2 regions of the Mesorhizobium sp. BR1-1-4 genome follow, and region 2 is predicted to be linked to the other one. Evidence: riboswitches for the same ligand, from Rfam matches in the RefSeq annotation. Region 2 holds a riboswitch; the other holds the start of a gene.
The links. A riboswitch is a leader RNA that binds a small molecule or an ion and turns the genes downstream of it on or off. The one in region 2 is predicted to bind S-adenosylmethionine.
Positions count from the first base shown of each region.

Region 1: it holds a riboswitch for S-adenosylmethionine, as region 2 does, so the genes downstream of both, LB571_RS08435 (O-succinylhomoserine sulfhydrylase) here and metX (homoserine O-acetyltransferase MetX) in region 2, are expected to answer to the same signal.

Region 1 covers NZ_JAIUIB010000003.1:456,896-465,999, forward strand. The annotation lists gene apaG (Co2+/Mg2+ efflux protein ApaG) at 1-117, opposite strand, end outside; gene LB571_RS08430 (ceramide glucosyltransferase) at 337-1,488, shown strand; gene LB571_RS08435 (O-succinylhomoserine sulfhydrylase) at 1,519-2,709, opposite strand; SAM riboswitch at 2,766-2,843, opposite strand; gene LB571_RS08440 (2'-deoxycytidine 5'-triphosphate deaminase) at 3,003-4,097, shown strand; gene araD1 (AraD1 family protein) at 4,307-5,299, opposite strand; gene mmsB (multiple monosaccharide ABC transporter permease) at 5,503-6,795, opposite strand; gene mmsA (multiple monosaccharide ABC transporter ATP-binding protein) at 6,792-8,324, opposite strand; gene chvE (multiple monosaccharide ABC transporter substrate-binding protein) at 8,487-9,104, opposite strand, start outside.
Region 2 covers NZ_JAIUIB010000014.1:92,189-101,292, forward strand. The annotation lists gene LB571_RS26145 (aldo/keto reductase) at 1-205, opposite strand, end outside; gene LB571_RS26150 (gamma-glutamylcyclotransferase) at 328-849, opposite strand; gene LB571_RS26155 (DUF2125 domain-containing protein) at 985-1,983, shown strand; gene LB571_RS26160 (sugar kinase) at 1,986-2,918, shown strand; gene LB571_RS26165 (prephenate/arogenate dehydrogenase family protein) at 2,915-3,850, opposite strand; gene hisC (histidinol-phosphate transaminase) at 3,874-4,983, opposite strand; SAM riboswitch at 5,121-5,198, shown strand; gene metX (homoserine O-acetyltransferase MetX) at 5,316-6,485, shown strand; gene metW (methionine biosynthesis protein MetW) at 6,544-7,158, shown strand; gene LB571_RS26185 (glycosyltransferase family 2 protein) at 7,441-8,376, shown strand; gene LB571_RS26190 (ABC transporter ATP-binding protein/permease) at 8,500-9,104, opposite strand, start outside.

The DNA.
Region 1 (9,104 bases), on a different contig from region 2:
GTTGTCGATCGTTATCTGATAGCCCCAGACGTAGCGGTTCTCCTGGGGATCCGAACGATCCTCCAGATAGAATGGCCTGACCTGCACTTCGATGTTGCGCGTCACGGCGCGGTACATGAGCGGCTCCAAAACAATCCGACGACTTTCGACGCTCGCGGTGAGCAGGTCAACGTGCGCGTCTTGTCGCGCCTGGGATTGAAACGCAGGTGCCGGCAAAGAATGTCATTTAAGTGACACACGACAATGGTGGTGTGCGCGAACCGGGCGACTCGGCCCTCTGTCGAACTGTTGAAAACGGCCGCGACGCGGGCCGACTTCCGGAGTGACCAGATCTCGATGGAACTCACTCTCATATCCGCCTCGCTTTCGACCGCACTCATCCTCTCAAACGCTGCCAGCATCCTGCTTGCCGCTTCACAGCTGAAACGGCGCACCACGATTGCCCCGCCGGCGGGCAGATCGCCGGCGGTGTCGATTGTCGTCCCGTCGCGCGGCGTCGAGCCATTCACACATGAGACGCTGGAACGCGCCTTCGCGCTCGACTGGCCACGCTACGAACTGATCTTCTGCGTCGCCCATGCCGACGACCCGGTGGTCAAACTGATAAACAGGGCGATTGCCCGGTTTCCGCAGGTGCCGGCCCGGCTGTTGATCGGCGACGACCGTGTCAGTGCCAATCCAAAGCTCAACAACTGCGTCAAAGGCTGGGAAGCGGCGCGCCACGACTGGGTCATTCTTGCCGATTCCAACGTTCTGATGCCGAGGGACTATGTCGAGCACATGATGGCGGCGTGGCAGCACGGTACCGGCCTTGTCTGCTCGACGCCGATCGGCTCCCGGCCAGATGGTTTTTGGGCCGACGTCGAATGCGCCTTCCTCAACACATTGCAGGCCCGCTGGCAGTATGCCGGCGAGGCGCTCGGCCTCGGCTTCGCGCAGGGCAAGAGCATGCTGTGGAACAAGCCGATGCTGGACGCCAATGGCGGCATCCGCGCGCTGGCCGCCGAGATCGCCGAGGACGCCGCCGCGACCAAGCTGGTGAACGGCCTCGGCCTGCGTGTCAACCTCGTTGCGGCGCCCTTCGAGCAGCCGCTCGGCCAGCGCACGTTTGGCGAGATCTGGTCGCGCCAGGCCCGCTGGGCGCGCCTGCGCCGCGTCACCTTCCCGCTGTTCTTCGCGCCCGAGATCCTGACTGGCGCGGCGGTCCCGTTGGCTCTTGCGCTGATTGCCGCGGCGAGCGCCGGCGTCAGTCTCTGGGCAACCGCGATTGCCGTGCTGGCGGCGTTCTATCTTCCGGAATGCGCTCTGGCCCTGGCCAAGGGTTGGCACGTCTCGACGGGCATGATCGCGGCGACGGTCGCGCGGGACGTCATGCTCCCGGCCATCTGGGCGCGCGGCTGGCTCGGCGGCGCCGTCGACTGGCGCGGCAACGCCATGACCATCCGCACCAAGACGGCGGAACTGGAGGAGACGCCATCGAGCGCTTGATCGCTGCTGACGACGCTGCCTGGACGAAACCTATTTGGCGGCCTTCAAGGCTTGCGCGATATCTTCCAGCAGGTCGTCCGTATCCTCCAGGCCGACCGACAGCCTGAGCGTACCTGGCCCGATGCCGAGTTCGGCGCGGGCCTCATCGCTGAGGTTCTTGTGGGTGGTCGTCGCCGGATGGGTGATCAGGCTCTTGGCATCGCCCAGATTGTTCGAGATCAGCACGATGTCGAGGGCGTTCTGCAGGGCGAAGGCCGCCGGCTTGCCGCCCTTGACGTCGAGGCAGATCAGCGTCGAGCCACCCGACATCTGCTTCTTGACGATATCGGCCTGCGGGTGGTCGGCGCGGCCGGGATAGATGACGCGGGCGATCTGCGGCTGCCCGGCCAGGAAGTCGGCGATCCTGCCGGCGCTCTCGGTCTGCTGGCGCACGCGCAGCGGCAAGGTTTCCAGGCCCTTCAGCAGCGTCCAGGCGTTGAACGGCGACAGGCTGGGACCGGTGTGGCGGAAATAGTCGTGCAGGTTCTCGTCAATCCACTTCTTGTCCGACAGGATGACGCCGCCCAGGCAGCGGCCCTGGCCGTCAATGTGCTTCGTGGCCGAGTAGACGACGATGTGCGCACCAAGCTGCAACGGCTTCTGTTGCAGCGGCGTGGCAAAGACATTGTCGACGACCAGCCGCGCGCCGATCGAATTGGCAAGCGAGGCGACGGCGGCGATGTCGACGACCTCGAGCGTCGGGTTGGTCGGGCTTTCCAGGAAGAACAGCTTGGTGTTCGGCCTGACCGCCTTTTCCCAATTGGCGATCTCGGTGCCGTCGACCAAGGTCGCCTCGATGCCATAGCGCGGCGCCAGCGTCTCGACCACCCAGCGGCAGGAGCCGAACAGCGCGCGCGCGGCCACGATGTGGTCGCCGGCCTTGACGCTGCACAGAAGGGCAGCCGTCACCGCCGCCATGCCCGACGCCGTGGCGCGCGCGTCTTCGGCGCCTTCAAGCGCGCACATGCGCTTTTCGAACATGTCGACGGTCGGGTTGGCGTAGCGCGAATAGATGAAACCAGGCTCTTCGCCCTTGAAGCGGGCCTCGGCGGCCTGCGCCGTCTGATAGACATAGCCCTGGGTCAGGTACATCGCCTCGGAGGTTTCGCCGAAGCCGGAACGCAGGGTTCCGCCATGCACGAGTGCCGTCTGAGGTTTCCAGTTGCGCTTCTTGGTGCTCATCGCTTTGTTCCAGACACAAAAAAACCGGCCGCGAAAGTCGCAACCGGTCCATACGGCCTTGCGGCCCGACGGTCCTTTAGCGACTTGTTTAACGTGGCTGCAAGCCGACCGGCCAAATCACCACGGGATAACGACCCTTTAGACCCGCGCCACGCTTGCGTCAATTGCCGGCTTCATTAAGACGTTTGTACCAAGGCAGGTTCCGCAGAAGTGCCCCGCGGTTTTGCGGCAAGAACCTGCAACAAACAAGAACCTGCAAACGAAAGAGACCAGTCTTGGGGCGGAGCCAGACTTTGCGGCAGACAGGCATTCTTCCCGATCAGGACATATCGGCGCTGTTCCGGTCCGGCGCGCTGAAGTCGCCGCGCGCGCTTGATGCCGACCAGATCCAGCCGGCGAGCCTTGATCTCAGATTGGGCGAAAAGGCCTGGCGGGTTCGCGCCTCGTTCCTGCCCGGTCCCAACCACAAGGTGTCGGAAAAGCTCGATCGGCTGCAACTGCACGAGATCAGTCTGACCGAAGGCGCGGTCCTCGAAACCGGCTGCGTCTATATTGTGCCGCTGCTCGAAAGTCTGGCCCTGCCGGCTGACATTTCGGCCTCGGCCAATCCGAAGAGCTCGACCGGGCGGCTCGACATCTTCACCCGCGTCATGACCGATCGGGGCCATGAGTTCGATAAGATCGCCGCCGGCTACAACGGTCCGCTCTATCTCGAGGTCAGCCCGCGCACCTTTCCGATCATCGCGCGCACGGGTTCGCGCCTGTCTCAAATCCGCTTTCGCACCGGCAACGCGCTGCTTTCGGAAGCCGAGTTGCATGAGCTGCATCGTGCCGAGATGCTGGTCGCCACGGAGCCGCCGAACATTTCCGGCGGCGGCATCGCGCTGTCGATCGACCTCAATGGCGACAAGGATGGGTTGGTCGGCTATCGCGGCAAGCACCACACCGGCCTCGTCGATGTCGACAAGCGCGCCGCGCAGGATGTCCTCGACTTCTGGGAGCCGATCCACAAGAGCCGCGCCGGCGAACTGGTGCTCGATCCCGACGAGTTCTACATCCTCGTCAGCCAGGAGGCGGTGCATGTGCCGCCGCTCTACGCCGCCGAGATGACGCCGTTCGATCCGCTGGTCGGCGAGTTTCGTGTCCATTATGCCGGCTTTTTCGATCCGGGTTTCGGCCATTCGGCGGCCGGCGGCACCGGCAGCCGGGCGGTGCTCGAAGTGCGCAGCCATGAAGTGCCGTTCATTCTCGACCACGGCCAGATCGTCGGCCGGCTGGTCTACGAGCATATGCTGAAGCGACCTCAGGCGCTCTACGGCACCGATCTCGGCTCGAACTACCAGGCGCAGGGCCTGAAGCTGTCGAAGCATTTCCGCGCCGTGCGCTAAGGTCGAAGCTGCCGATCCCCCCACGAGGGGCCTTGTGGAAGAGAAGCCCGGCAGGGCAGAGCGGACGCGAAGGGTTGCTGCCCTCATTCATCCCGCGATCTGTTGAGAGCCGAAGGCGTGACTGGAACCTATTGCTAGATCGGCGGGACAGCGCCCCGCTCTGGCTTGCCAGCCATTCCCCACGAGAGGGGAATCACGCGCTCATGGCTTCAAAGCGCCTTCACCGACACCTTCACCGGCTTTTCGATCTCGAGCGGGTTGCGCAGCGGCAGTCCGAAGTCCCCGGCCTCGATCTCGAACACGTCGCCGGCCTCCGTCTTGATGCCGTCGGCGAAGGATAGCGTCGCGGTGCCGAACATATGCACATGCACGTCGCCAGGCTGGCGGAAGGCCGAATATTTGAAGTGGTGGTGTTCGAGATTGGCGATGGTGTGGGACATGTTCGTTTCACCCGACAGGAAGGGTTTCTCCCACAATGCCTTGCCGTCGCGCAGGATACGCGACGTGCCGCGGATGTCCGAAGGCAGGTCTCCGATCAGGATCTCCGGGCCGAAGGAGGCATTGCGCAGCTTGGAATGGGCTAGGAAGAGATAGTTGACGCGCTCGGTCACATGGTCCGAGAATTCGTTCGACAAGGTGAAGCCGACGCGGAATGGCGCCCCGTCATCGCCGATGACATAGATCCCGGCGACCTCTGGTTCCTCGCCGGCATCCTTGGCAAAGGCCGGTGACATGAGCGCCGCGCCAGGCGCGACTGCCATGGTGCCGTTCCCCTTGTAGAACCATTCCGGCTGCACGCCGACCTGGCCTTTCGCGGGCTTGCCGCCTTCCAGTCCCATGCGGAACATCTTCATGGAATCGGTGAGTTGCTCCTCGCCGTCGGTGCTGAGCTTCTTGTGCATGGAATCGCGCGTCGCGGCCGACCCCAGATGCGTCAGCCCGGTGCCGGTCAAGTGCAGATGCGCCGGGTCGGGGTGGTTGATCGGCGACAGCAGGCGCCCCCGCTTGTAGGCGGCGTCGAGATCGATCGTCTCGCCAAGCCCCTTGCGTTCGATCAGGGCGGCCAGGCCGACGCCGGTGCGGGCAGCCTCCATCGCCAGCGAATAGACGCTGCGCGCCCCGTTGATGATCCGGGTCTTCCCGCCGCTGCGGGCAACGACACGGATCGTCTCGGCGTCGTCGAGAATCTGCGAGATCAGCATGATCAGTCCTCTCTCATTTATCTGTATCCGGCTGCCGATGGGCAAATCCTAACCGGCGCGGCGCGGAAACGCGCCACGGTTGAAACGCTTCGTCCGGATTGCGTTCGCGAGCCTGGTCCTTCCCCGGACTTCTTGGTGCCGACGGGCTGCCGGCAGCCTCGCGATCTAGAACCCGTATGCCTCCTAGTCCTCGCCCCCGGCCCTCAAGCCTTGTTCTTGTTGTAGACATCGAAGATCACGGCCCCGAGCAGCACCAGGCCCTTGACCACCTGCTGCCAGTCGACATTGACGCCCATGATCGACATGCCGTTGTTCATCACGCCCATGATGAAGCCGCCGACCACCGCGCCGATGACCTGGCCGACGCCGCCCATCGCCGAGGCGCCGCCGATGAAGACGGCCGCGATCACGTCGAGCTCGCTGCCGAGGCCGGCCGCCGGCACGGCCTGGCCGAGACGTGCGGCGATGATCAGCCCGCCGAGCGCCGACAGAACGCCCATATTGACGAACACCCAGAGCGTCAGCCTTTCGGTGTTGATGCCCGACAGTTGCGCCGCCTTGGCGTTGCCTCCCATGGCGTAGATGCGGCGGCCGATGGTCATGCGCTTGGTGACGAAGACGAACAGCGAGATCAGCACGCCCATCACCAGCAGCACGATCGGCAGGCCCCGATAGGTCGCGAACTGGAAGACCAGGAAGAGCGCCAGTGCGCTGCCGACCAGGGTCTTGATGACGAACAGGGTGAAAGGCTCGGCCTCATAACCGTGGAGTTCGCGCTTGCGTCGCGTCCTGAAGCCGAAATAGGCGTAGGCGAGCACCGCGATCAGGCCCAGCACGACTGTCGTCATGTGAAGCGTCAGGCCACTGCCCAAAACGGTCTTGCCGGCCGCGTTCACCGTCGGCGGGATCAGGGTCAGCGGGCCGATCACATCGGGGATGAAACCGGAACTCAGCGCCTTGAAACTGTCGGGAAGCGGGCCAACCGAGGAGCCGCCGCCAAGCAGCGCCTGGCAGATGCCGCGGAAGATCAGCATGCCGGCGAGCGTCACGATGAAGCTTGGTATGCGGTGATAGGCGATCCAGTACCCTTGCGCGCCACCGATCAACCCGCCGACGATGAGGCAGACGATCGAGACAACGAGCGGATTGCTGAATATGCCGAGCGGCCAGATGACCATCATCATGGCGGCAAGCGCGCCGATGAAGCCGGCGACCGATCCTACGCTGAGATCGATATAGCCGGCGACGATGACCAGCAGCATGCCGAGCGCCATCACGATGATGAACGAGTTCTGCTGCACCAGGTTGCTGAGGTTGACCGGTTTGAACAGCGTTCCCGACGTCGTGTACTGGAAGAACAGCATGATGACGATCAGCGCGATGATCAGGCCGTATTCGCGCAGGTTCGTCGTCAGCGCCGAGACGGCGACGCGAGGACCCTGCTTGACGTCCTCGGCGGTGCCGCTTTGGGGTGCGGGAGCGCTGTCTGTGCTCATGATGCTTTTCCTTCTCCGCGAACAATGGCGCGCATGATTTTTTCCTGGCTGGCGTCGCTTGCCGCCATTTCGCCGACGATGCGCCCTTCGTTCATGACATAGATTCTGTCGGTGATGCCGAGCAATTCCGGCATTTCAGACGAGATGACGATGATTGCTTTGCCCTCGGCGGCGAGGCGAGCGATGATTGTATAGATTTCGTACTTGGCGCCGACGTCGATGCCGCGCGTCGGCTCATCGAGGATCAGAACTTCCGGGTCGGCGAACAGCCATTTCGAAAGCACCACCTTCTGCTGGTTGCCGCCCGACAGATTGCCGGTCAGCTGATAGACGCTGGAGGCACGGATATTGGTCTTCTTGCGATAGTCGTTGGCGACGCTCATTTCGCGCATATCGTCGATCACGCCGCCACTGGAAACGCCGCCGAGGTTGGCCAGCGTCACATTGTGCTTGATATGGTCGATGAGGTTCAGCCCGTAGGTCTTGCGGTCCTCGGTGACATAGGCGATGCCGTTCTGCACGGCCTTGCCCACTGTGGAAAGGTCCACGGGCTTGCCGTTGAGCAGCACCTCGCCGCTGATGCGCCGGCCATAGGAGCGGCCGAACAGGCTCATGGCGAATTCGGTGCGACCGGCGCCCATCAGTCCCGCTATGCCGACAACTTCGCCCTTGCGCACCTTGAGGTCGATGCTCTTGATCACTTGCCGTTCGGCATGGATCGGGTGGTAGACGGACCAGTCCTTGACCTCGAAAATGACGTCGCCGATGCTAGGTTCGCGCGGCGGGTAGCGATCGTCGAGGGATCGGCCGACCATCGAGGTGATGATGCGGTCCTCGCTGATGTCCTTCCTCGGCAATGTCTCGATCGTGCGCCCGTCGCGGATCACCGTCACCTTGTCGGCGACGCGGTTCACCTCGTTGAGCTTGTGGGAGATCAGGATCGAGGTCATGCCCTGCCGCTTGAACTCGAGCAATAGATCGAGCAGCGCCTGGCTGTCCTTCTCGCTGAGCGATGCTGTCGGCTCGTCGAGGATCAGCAGCTTCACTTCCTTGCTGAGCGCCTTGGCGATCTCGACCAGCTGCTGCTTGCCGACGCCGATATGGGTGATCAGCGTCTTGGGGTCTTCCTTGAGCCCGACTTTCTTCAAAAGCTCGGCCGTGCGCGCCTCGTTGGCGTCCCAGTCGATGACGCCGTATCTGGCTTGCTCGTTGCCGAGGAAAATGTTTTCGGCGATCGACAGCATCGGCACCAGCGCGAGCTCCTGGTGGATGATGACGATGCCCTTGTGTTCGCTGTCATGAATGCCTTTGAACTGGCATTCCTGGCCCTGAAAGATGATCTGGCCATCATAGGTGCCGGAGGGATAGACGCCCGAAAGCACCTTCATCAGTGTCGATTTTCCGGCGCCGTTCTCGCCGACCACGGCATGGATTTCGCCTTCCTCGACGTGGAGGTTGACGTTCGACAGCGCCTTCACGCCGGGGAACGTCTTGGTGATGTCGCGCATCTCCAAAATCGTCGAGGTCATCAGGGCAAGCTCCTCCTAGACTTTCTTTCTTAGGCGATTCCTGACGGAAAACCGCTGCGCAATTTCCGGGAATGGCTCTAGGCCGGCAGAGACAATACCGGGGCCGCTTGTGAACGAAAAGGGGCCCTGCGTCGCGCAGGACCCCTGCCTTTGTAACCGGGATTACTTCAGGTCTTCGGCCTTGATGTAGCCGGAGTCGACGACCAGGGCCTGGTAGTTCGACTTGTCGACCTCATGCGGCGTCAGCAGGATCGAGGGAACCACCTTGACGTCGTTGTTGTAGGTCTTTTCGTCGAGGCCTTCCGGCTTGCCGCCGGAGAGCACCTTGTCGACCAGCTGCACCGTGGCCTTGGCCAGTTCGCGGGTGTCCTTGAACACGGTCGAGTACTGCTCGCCCGAGATGATCAGCTTGACCGAGGCGGTCTCGGCGTCCTGACCGGTCACGATCGGCCAGGGCTGTGCGTCGGTGCCGTAACCGACAGCGCGCAGCGAGGCGGTGATGCCGCGCGACAGGCCGTCATAGGGTGACAGAACGCCATCGACGCGGCTGCCGTCCGAGTAGTTGGCCGACAGAAGGTTGTCCATGCGCGCCTGGGCGGTGGCGGCGAGCCAGCGCAGCGTGCCGACCTTGTCCATGCCGGTCTGGCCGGACTTGATCTTGATCGAGCCGTCGTCGATCAGCGGCTGCAGGACGGAGATCGCGCCATTGTAGAAGAAGAAGGCGTTGTTGTCGTCGGGCGAGCCGCCGAACAGTTCGACGTTCCACGGCTTGGTGTTCGG
Region 2 (9,104 bases):
TGATGGTTTCCGATTCACCGCCCTTGTTACCGGGAACCCAGCGCGAATAGGCGTCGGCCGTGTCGATGGCATTGAGGCCGGCCCCGACAAAGCGATCAAGCAGATCGAAAGAAGTCTTCTCGTCGGCGGTCCAGCCGAAGACATTGCCACCCAGAACCAGCGGCGCGATGAAAAGGTCGGTGCGACCGAGACGGCGTTTCTGCAAGACGGATCTCCGTGGTGATTGGGACCGGGCGGATGCCGCCCGCTGGCTGGGTTCGGAGCCTAACCTAGGTCTTGCCGCATCGAGATCAAAGGCCTGGCCACCTTTTCCGCGGAGCCAGCGCTTCACAAAGTCGCTATCCGGTGCGCCACATCCTCCAGCCAGTGGTCGCGAATCTCGAGCGCTTCCAGATGCTTCAGCGTGCTCAGCACATAATCCTCGTTGTCACCGGATCGGCCGACCGCGCCGCGCACCACGGCCGCCGCCTCCGCCGCGTCCAGCGCGCCCGCATATTGCTCATGCTTGCGGTCGACGACGTAGGCCACGGCTTCCACCGTGCCACCGCCGTCGAGGCGAACCTTGAGCGTCCGCTCGAGATAGACGCTGGTGACGAGTTCGCGCTCGCGCAGATAGGCAATGACCTCGTCGCGCAATTCGCCAGGGACGCGGTACGCAAGGCCGACGCAGGAGCCGCCATGGTCGAGGCCAAGCACCAGTCCGGGCCGCTGGCGCGTGCCGCGATGCACGAAGGAATAGACGCAGAGCGAGCGGCGATAGCCATGCAGGCGGGCGCGTCGTGTCTCGACATGAGCGAAACCCGGTCGCCAGATCAGCGAACCGTAGCCGAACACCCAAAAATCGCCCATATCACCGCGCCTGATTGCAAAAAGAATGGCAGCACCGCACCGGTAACCGGTGTTTTTTCCATCCGTCTCTGTCTACCTAGTGTTCGGAACCTGAGAATCCGTCCACACCATCCATGCGTTAATGAGAGCCAAAGCATGACGTCAAGTGACGAACGCCAACCGGGTAACCGTCGCCGCCTGTGGTGGCTTGCCGCGTTCATCCTCGTGCTGTTCGCCATTTACAGCGCCGGCTGGTTCTATCTGGCCAGCAGGGTCCGGTCCGAGGCCGAAAAGGCGGTTGCCACGCTCAACAAGAGCGGCATCGAGGCCGGCTGCGCCAATCTCCAGGTCGGTGGCTATCCACTGAGCTTCACGGTCTCCTGCGACAGTCTGGCGTATGAAGACGACGCCAAGAACATTGCCGCCTCGGCCGGCTCCTTCAACGCCGTCGCCCAGATCGTCCAGCCCTTGTCGCCTGTTGCCAATCTACGCGGTCCGCTCCGGACCTCGGTCCCCGGCATGATGCCACTCTGGATCGACTGGGACAATCTGCAGGCCAACGTCAAATTGTGGTACCCGCTGCCGCGGCGCGTAGCGCTGCAGGCCGAGGGCCTGTCCGGCCAGACCGACCCGGCCGACGACACCGATCCGGTGGAACTGTTCAGTGCCGGCAAGGCGTCAGGCCAATTGCAGCCCAACAACGGCGATCTCGACTATGTCGGCAGCTTTGGCGATCTCGAGATCGATGCCGACGCGATCGGCGGGCGGGTGTTGCCGGCGCTCGATGCCAGCGGCGACGTGACACTGAAGAACGGCGTGGCGCTGATCGGCACGCAGGTGAAAAGCCTGCGCGGCCAGCGGATCGAAATCCGCAACCTCGATCTGTCGTCCGGCACGGCGCGGGTCACCGTTTCCGGGCCGCTGTCGGTCGATGCCGAGGGTCTCGTCGACGCCGACCTGATGATCAGGATCAAGGATCCCAAGGCGGTGGCATCTATTCTTGCCGGCGCCATACCCGAGCAGAAGAATGCGATCGAGCAGGGTTTTGGCGCCCTGGCGCTGCTTGGCAGCGAACCGTCGATGCCGCTGAAAGTGGTCAAGGGCAAGGCTTCCCTCGGCTTCATTCCGCTGGGCAAGATCAAACCGGTCAATTAACGATGGAGAGGCCGGCAAAGCTGCTGAGCGTCGGCGCACTGACGCTTGACACCATTCTTCGTGTCGAATCGCTGCCCAGGCATCAGGGAAAATTCATCGCCTCGGACGGCATCCAGATCGCCTCGGGCATGGCCACGAGCGCGGCCTGCGCCGCGCATCGCCTGGGTGCCGAGGTGTCGCTATGGGCGAGCGCCGGCGACGATCCGGTCGGCGATCTGCTGATTGCCGGGATAGAGGCCGAGGGCGTCGATTGCAGCCATGTACGCCGCGTCAGCGGCGCCCGCTCGGCACTGGCCTCGATCCTGGTCGATGCGCATGGCGAGCGGATCATCGTGCCTTTCTACGACGCGCGCGCGCAGGCCGATCCCGAGGTTTTGCCGTTCACCGACATAACGGCATTCGACGCCGTACTGGCCGACGTGCGCTGGCCGGGCGCCGCGGCGCTTGCCCTTAAGGCGGCGCGCGCCGCCGGCCGCCCAGCCATACTCGATGCCGATACCGCGCCCCTGGCGGTACTGGAGCGATTATTGCCGCTCGCCTCGCACATCGTCGCCTCGGAGCCGGCGGTCCGCATCATATGCGGCCACGCGCTGGATCTGGAGACCGCCTGCACTGATTTGGCGTCCCGCACCGATGCGTTCGTCGCGGTCACCGGCGGCGCGGCGGGTACCTGGTGGTTCGACCGAAGCGCCGGATCATCCCGCCATGTCGAGGCACCGAGGGTCAAGGCGGTCGACACGCTGGCCGCCGGCGATGTCTTTCATGGCGCCTTTGCCGTCGGGCTGGCGGAAGCCATGGCGGTCGAGCACGCACTGCGCTTTGCCAGCGCGGCCGCCGCGCTCAAGTGCCTGCGCTTCGGCGGCCGGCTGGGCGCGCCGGATCGGGCGGAGACGCTCGCCATGATGGCAACCGCCTGGCCGGTTGAAATCACCTAGCTCTTTGCCGGATGCTCGACCGCCTGGCGGCCAAAATCGGGCGCGTCGATATCCTGGCCCGCCTCGATGATCGAGCGGCGCACGGCGCGGGTGCGGGTGAACAGGTCGAAGAGCTTGTCGCCGTCGCCCCAGCGGATGGCGCGCTGCAGGAACGCCAGGTCTTCCGAGAACCGCGCCAACATTTCCAGGATGGCATCCTTGTTGTGCAGGCACACGTCCCGCCACATGGTCGGATCGGAGGCAGCCAGACGCGTGAAATCGCGAAAACCGGAGGCGGAATATTTGATCACTTCCGTCTTGGTCACCGATTCCAGATCGTCGGCGGTGCCGACGATGTTGTAGGCGATGATGTGCGGCAGATGCGAGACGATGGCCAGCGTCATGTCGTGATGCTGCGGGTCCATCGTGTCGATGTTGGCGCCGCAGCGGCGCCAGAATTCCGACAGCCGTTCCAGCGCTTCCGGATCGGTGCCCGGCACCGGCGTGAAGATGCACCAGCGGTTGTCGAACAGGTCGGCAAACCCGGCATCCGGTCCGGATTTTTCGGTGCCCGCCAGCGGATGGCCAGGAATGAAATGGACGCCTTCAGGCACATGCGGCTGCATCTGCGCGATGACCGAGGCCTTGGTCGAGCCGACATCGGTGAGGATCGCCCCCTTTTTCAGCGCCGGCGCGATTTCCTCCGCTACAGCGCCGGATGAGCCGACCGGCACCGAGACAACGACCAGATCGGCATCACGCACCGCGTCCCCGGCATCGGTGGTGTAGGAATCGCCAAGGCCCAGTTCCTCGGCTCGCTTGAGCGTTGCCGCACTGCGCGTCGAGATGGCGACATGGCGAGCCAAGCCCTCGCGTCGGATGACGCGGGCCAGAGACGAGCCGATCAGGCCGATACCGACCAGCGCGATCTTTTCGAACATCGGTGATGCCATGGTGTTCCAGCTCTTCAGACGTTCTAGCTTTTCAGAAATGTCGTGAGCGCGGCGACAACGCCGCGATTTGCCTCTTCAGTGCCGACGGTCATGCGAAGCGCGTTGGGAAAGCCGTAGCCTGAAACGCGCCGCAGAATATAGCCGCGGGCGCTCAGATAATCGTCAGCCGCCGCCGCTGAATGCTTCTGATCGTCGGGAAAATGAATGAGCAGGAAATTGCCGACGCTCGGCGTCACGCGCAGCCCGAGTCCGGTCATTTCGCCGCTCAGCCAGGTAAGCCAGGTCTCGTTATGCGCCACGCTGCGCTCGACATGGGCACGGTCGCGGATCGCGGCGATGCCGGCCTCGATCGCTGTCGCATTGACGTTGAAGGGGCCGCGCACACGATTGATGGCGTCGACGATATGCAGGGGACCATACATCCAGCCGATGCGCGCGCCACCGAGCCCTATCTTGGAGAAGGTGCGGGTCATCACCACGTTCTCGGCGCTGCCGGCCAGCTCGATGCCGGCTTCGTAGTCGTTGCGGCGGACATATTCGGCGTAGGCCGCGTCGAGCACCAGCAGCACGTTTCCCGGCAGTCCGGCATGAAGGCGGCGCACCTCCTGGAACGGCACATAGGTGCCGGTCGGGTTGTTGGGATTGGCCAGGAACACGATTTTCGTGCGCGGCGTGACGGCCGCCAGCATCGCATCGATGTCGGCGCGCTCGTCGGTCTCCTTGACCACGACCGGGGTGGCGCCTGCCGACTGGATGTAGATCTTGTAGACCATGAAGGCGTGTTCGGTGAACATAGCCTCGTCGCCGGGCGCGAGATAGGTCTGCGCCAAGAGGCCGAGGATTTCGTCCGACCCGTTGGAGCAGATGATGTTTTGCGGGTTGAGGCCATGCACCTCGGCGATTGCCTCGCGTAACCGCCTGGCGGTGCCGTCGGGATAGATGTCGAGCTTGCGGGCGACCTCGCGCGCGGCCTCGATCGCCTTCGGCGAAGGCCCAAGCGGATTCTCATTCGACGACAGCTTGTAGACCTTGGCGACACCGGCGGGCGCCGAGCTTTTGCCGGGCACATAGGCCTCTATGTCCATGATGCCCGCGCGCGGAGTTGGACGTGCCTGATCCGGTGTCTGGTTCATATCTTGCAAAATCCATCGAAAACGCCTCCATCCGGAGGCCGCTGCGGAAATACAAGCCATGGCACGCAATGTCGAGAGTGGCAGTGGTGCCAGCCGCCGCCATTGACGGCGAGGCAGGCGGGTTCTAGAAAGACGATTGACAGTTCCGTGGTGATTTGGCCGGTCGGCTTGCAGCCACGTTAAACAATTCGCTAAAGGGCCGTTTGCGTGACGTAACCGGCTTTGCGAAGGCAATGCCGGTTTTTTGTTGTCCGCGACCGGCCGGACGGACGCATCGGCGGCGGAGATCGGCAGCGATTTCCACGAGCGCACGGTGCAGCAAGAGAGACGTGATGGCCGCTCTGCGTGCAGGAAAGACCAACAACGAGGCCGACCAACCGTCGAGCCCGGTGTTGCGGTTCGGGCCCGACAAGCCGCTCAAGCTGGATGCGGGTACGTTGCTGTCGCCGTTCCAGATCGCTTACCAGACCTATGGCACGCTGAACGATGCCCGCTCCAATGCCATCCTCGTCTGCCATGCGCTGACCGGCGACCAGCATGTCGCCAGCACCAATCCGGTAACCGGCAAGCCCGGTTGGTGGGAAGTGCTGATCGGACCGGGCAGGATCATCGATACCAGCCGTTTCTTCGTCATCTGCTCCAATGTCATCGGCGGCTGCCTGGGTTCCACCGGTCCGGCCTCTACCAACCCGGCCACGGGTAAAGCCTATGGCCTCGACCTGCCGGTCATCACCATCCGCGACATGGTGCGCGCGCAGCAGATGCTGATCGACCATTTCGGCATCGAGAAACTGTTCTGCGTGCTCGGCGGCTCGATGGGCGGCATGCAGGTTCTGGAATGGGCGTCGAGCTATCCCGAGCGCGTGTTCTCGGCGCTGCCGATCGCCACCGGGGCGCGCCATTCGTCACAGAACATCGCCTTCCACGAAGTCGGGAGGCAGGCCGTGATGGCGGATCCGGACTGGCATGGCGGCAAATATTTCGAACACGGCAAGCGCCCGGAGAAAGGGCTGGCGGTGGCGCGCATGGCCGCCCACATCACCTATCTGTCCGAAGCCGCCCTGCACCGCAAATTCGGACGCAATTTGCAGGACCGCGAAGCGCTGACCTTCGGCTTCGATGCCGACTTCCAGATCGAGAGCTATCTGCGCCACCAGGGCATGACCTTCGTCGACCGCTTCGATGCCAACTCCTATCTCTACATGACGCGGTCGATGGATTATTTCGACCTCGCCGCCGACCATGGCGGCCGGCTGGCCGACGCCTTCGCCGGCACGAAAACCCGTTTTTGCTTGGTGTCCTTCACATCGGACTGGCTGTTCCCGACAGAAGAGAGCCGCTCCATCGTCCACGCACTCAACGCCGCCGGCGCCTCGGTATCCTTCGTCGAGATCGAGACCGATCGCGGCCACGACGCCTTCCTGCTCGACGAGCCGGAACTGTTTGCCGCCATCAACGGCTTCATCGGCTCGGCCGCGCGCGCCAGGGGGCTCAGCGCATGACCCCGAAAAGTTGCAGACGTTTCGGACCAAGGCCATGCGCCGTCCACGAGGCGAAGCCATGAGCGTCAACGGCAGCCAACGCGTCGACCTCGAGGTCGTCGCCAACCTCATCCCGCCGCAATCGCGTGTGCTCGACGTCGGCTCGGGCGACGGCTCATTGCTCGAATTGCTGCAGGACACCAAGCAGGTCGACGGTCGCGGACTCGAGCTGTCGCAGCGTGGCGTCAACGAATGTGTGGCGCGCGGACTCAGTGTCATCCAGGGCGACGCCGACACCGATCTCGAATTCTATCCCGACAAGGGCTTTGACTTCGTTGTCCTGTCGCAGACCCTGCAGGCCACCCGCAACCCGAAGCTGGTGCTCGACGAGCTGCTCAGGATCGGCAACCGGGCGATCGTGTCTTTCCCCAATTTCGGTCACTGGCGGGTGCGCCTGTCGCTGTTCGTCAAGGGCCGCATGCCTGTGACCAGCGACCTGCCCTATTCCTGGTACGACACGCCCAACATCCACTTCTGCACGATCCGAGACTTCGTCAATTTGTGCGAAGAGCTTGGCGCGACAGTGGAGAAGGCGACCGCGCTCGACGCCAACGGCCAGAAGATCGGCCTGTCGATGCCATGGTGGTTCTGGAATTTCTTTGGCCAACAAGCAGTGTTCCTGCTGAAGCGATAATGAAATGGGCGCCGCCCGCAGGCGCGACTGCCAATCCTTGAGGGTGGCCGCGCGTCTTTCAGCGGGTGCGAAGTGTTGCAGTTGAAGCGCCATGAGCTGGAATTCATCATGCCTGGTCGGTCGAACGACGGCACGACGGGGTGACATGGCAGGTTGTTTTTTGTAGCGTCGCACCGAATCCGATCAGGCCCATCCAGGGGGAAGTCCGATCCATTTAGCCATCCCGATGATCAAAGGACCTGGCGCGAAGGGTGTTTACGCGCTGGAGGCGGCCGACGTGATATGATCGGGAAGACCGAACAGGCGCCCCTCGTCACGGTGATCACGCCGACTCACAACCGGCGCGAAACGGTGCTCCGCGCCGTCGAAAGCGTGCTTTCCCAGAGCATGCCGCGATTTGAACATATCGTCGTCGACGATGGTTCGACGGACGGGACCGAGGCGGCGCTCGCCCGCATCCATGACCCCCGGCTGATCTATGTCGGCGCGAAGTGGCGCGGCGCCAATGCCGCCAGGAATGCCGGCATCGAGCTAGCCCGGGCGCCCGTGGTGACTTTTCTTGATTCGGACGATCTCTTCCTGCCGCACCGGCTCGAACGGACGCTGGCATGGTTCGACGACAATCCAGCGCTCGAAGTCCTGCTCTCCTCATATGTCTCGGTGAAGGGTGGCCGCGGCACCGCCTGCGTCAACCGCGGCGCTTTTCTGAACCCGCCAATGCTGGAGCGGGCGGTGGTCGCGCAGACGGCCTTCATAGCCGGATCGGCGATAACAGCCAGACGCGAGGCTTTGCTGGCCATCGGCGGCTATGACAGCGACATTCCCCGGATGCAGGACCGCGAGCTTCTGCTGCGCTTCGCACAGCGCTTCGGCGCGCAATTATCGGAAGATATCGACTGGACGAAGCACAATTCGCAGAATTCGATTTCAGGCCGCAGGGACGGCTATGTCGAAGCCTACGCGATCCTGATGAGTAAGCATCCGCACATCGCTCGCTCCTACCCCCATGTCCCTCCCTTTATGATCACGCGGCAGATCATCGCCGATATTCTCCGGGGGCGAATACCACAGGCATTTGCGGGATACATGGCCAACCGCTCGTCTGACGCGCTTGGTTATTCATTGCCGGAACTGATCAACGGTTATCTCCACGGCCGCCGCTGGCGGCGCGACCTCTACGACGAAGTTCGTGGCAAGTTTGGAATTCCACCGGCCTGACCGGCGACAGCTCAGCGATCGAGCACGGCGCGTTGCAGGGCGCATTCCTTCTCGTCCGGCAGCGAGATGCCGACCGCCAGGGCCTTGGGGGCCAGGCAACGGGTCGCAACGGGGGAAAAACTGCTACTTCCTGTGGTGGAGGCTTGCCGCGGCTGGCGGCGGCTCGATGGCACCCGCCCTGACGTGGGCAGGTTTCAGCGCGGGCGCGTCGGAATCCTTAACGATCGTCAGGGAACGCGGGAAGAACTGATTGTTGTGCTGGCCGCGCCCGATGTTGATGATCGCGGCGCCGGGCAGGCGCTTCTCCAGCAGCGACAGCACGCGCCGCAGCGAGGGTCCGTCGAACGCATCCATGGCTTCGTCGATGATCACCCATTTTGGCTGTCGCAAGGCGAGCCTGGCCACGCCCAGCAATCGCTGTTCGTCATCGCCCAACTCATGGTCCCAGCGTCCGACGCGGTCGAGCGACGACGACAGCCGTCCAAGACCGACCTCGGCAAGCACCGCTGAAATGTCGGCGTCGTTCGCCGGCGCATGCCCGTTCGGGTGATTGAGGACTTCGCGCAGCGTGCCGGCCGGCAAATAGGGGACGCGCGGCACGAAGATGATGGTTTCCCCCGCCGGCAGGCCGATCCGTCCGCTGCCCCACGGCCACAGCCCGGCAATGGCGCGGAAGAACAGCGTCTTGCCGGCGCCCGGCTCACCGGTGATCATGACGCGCTCGCCGG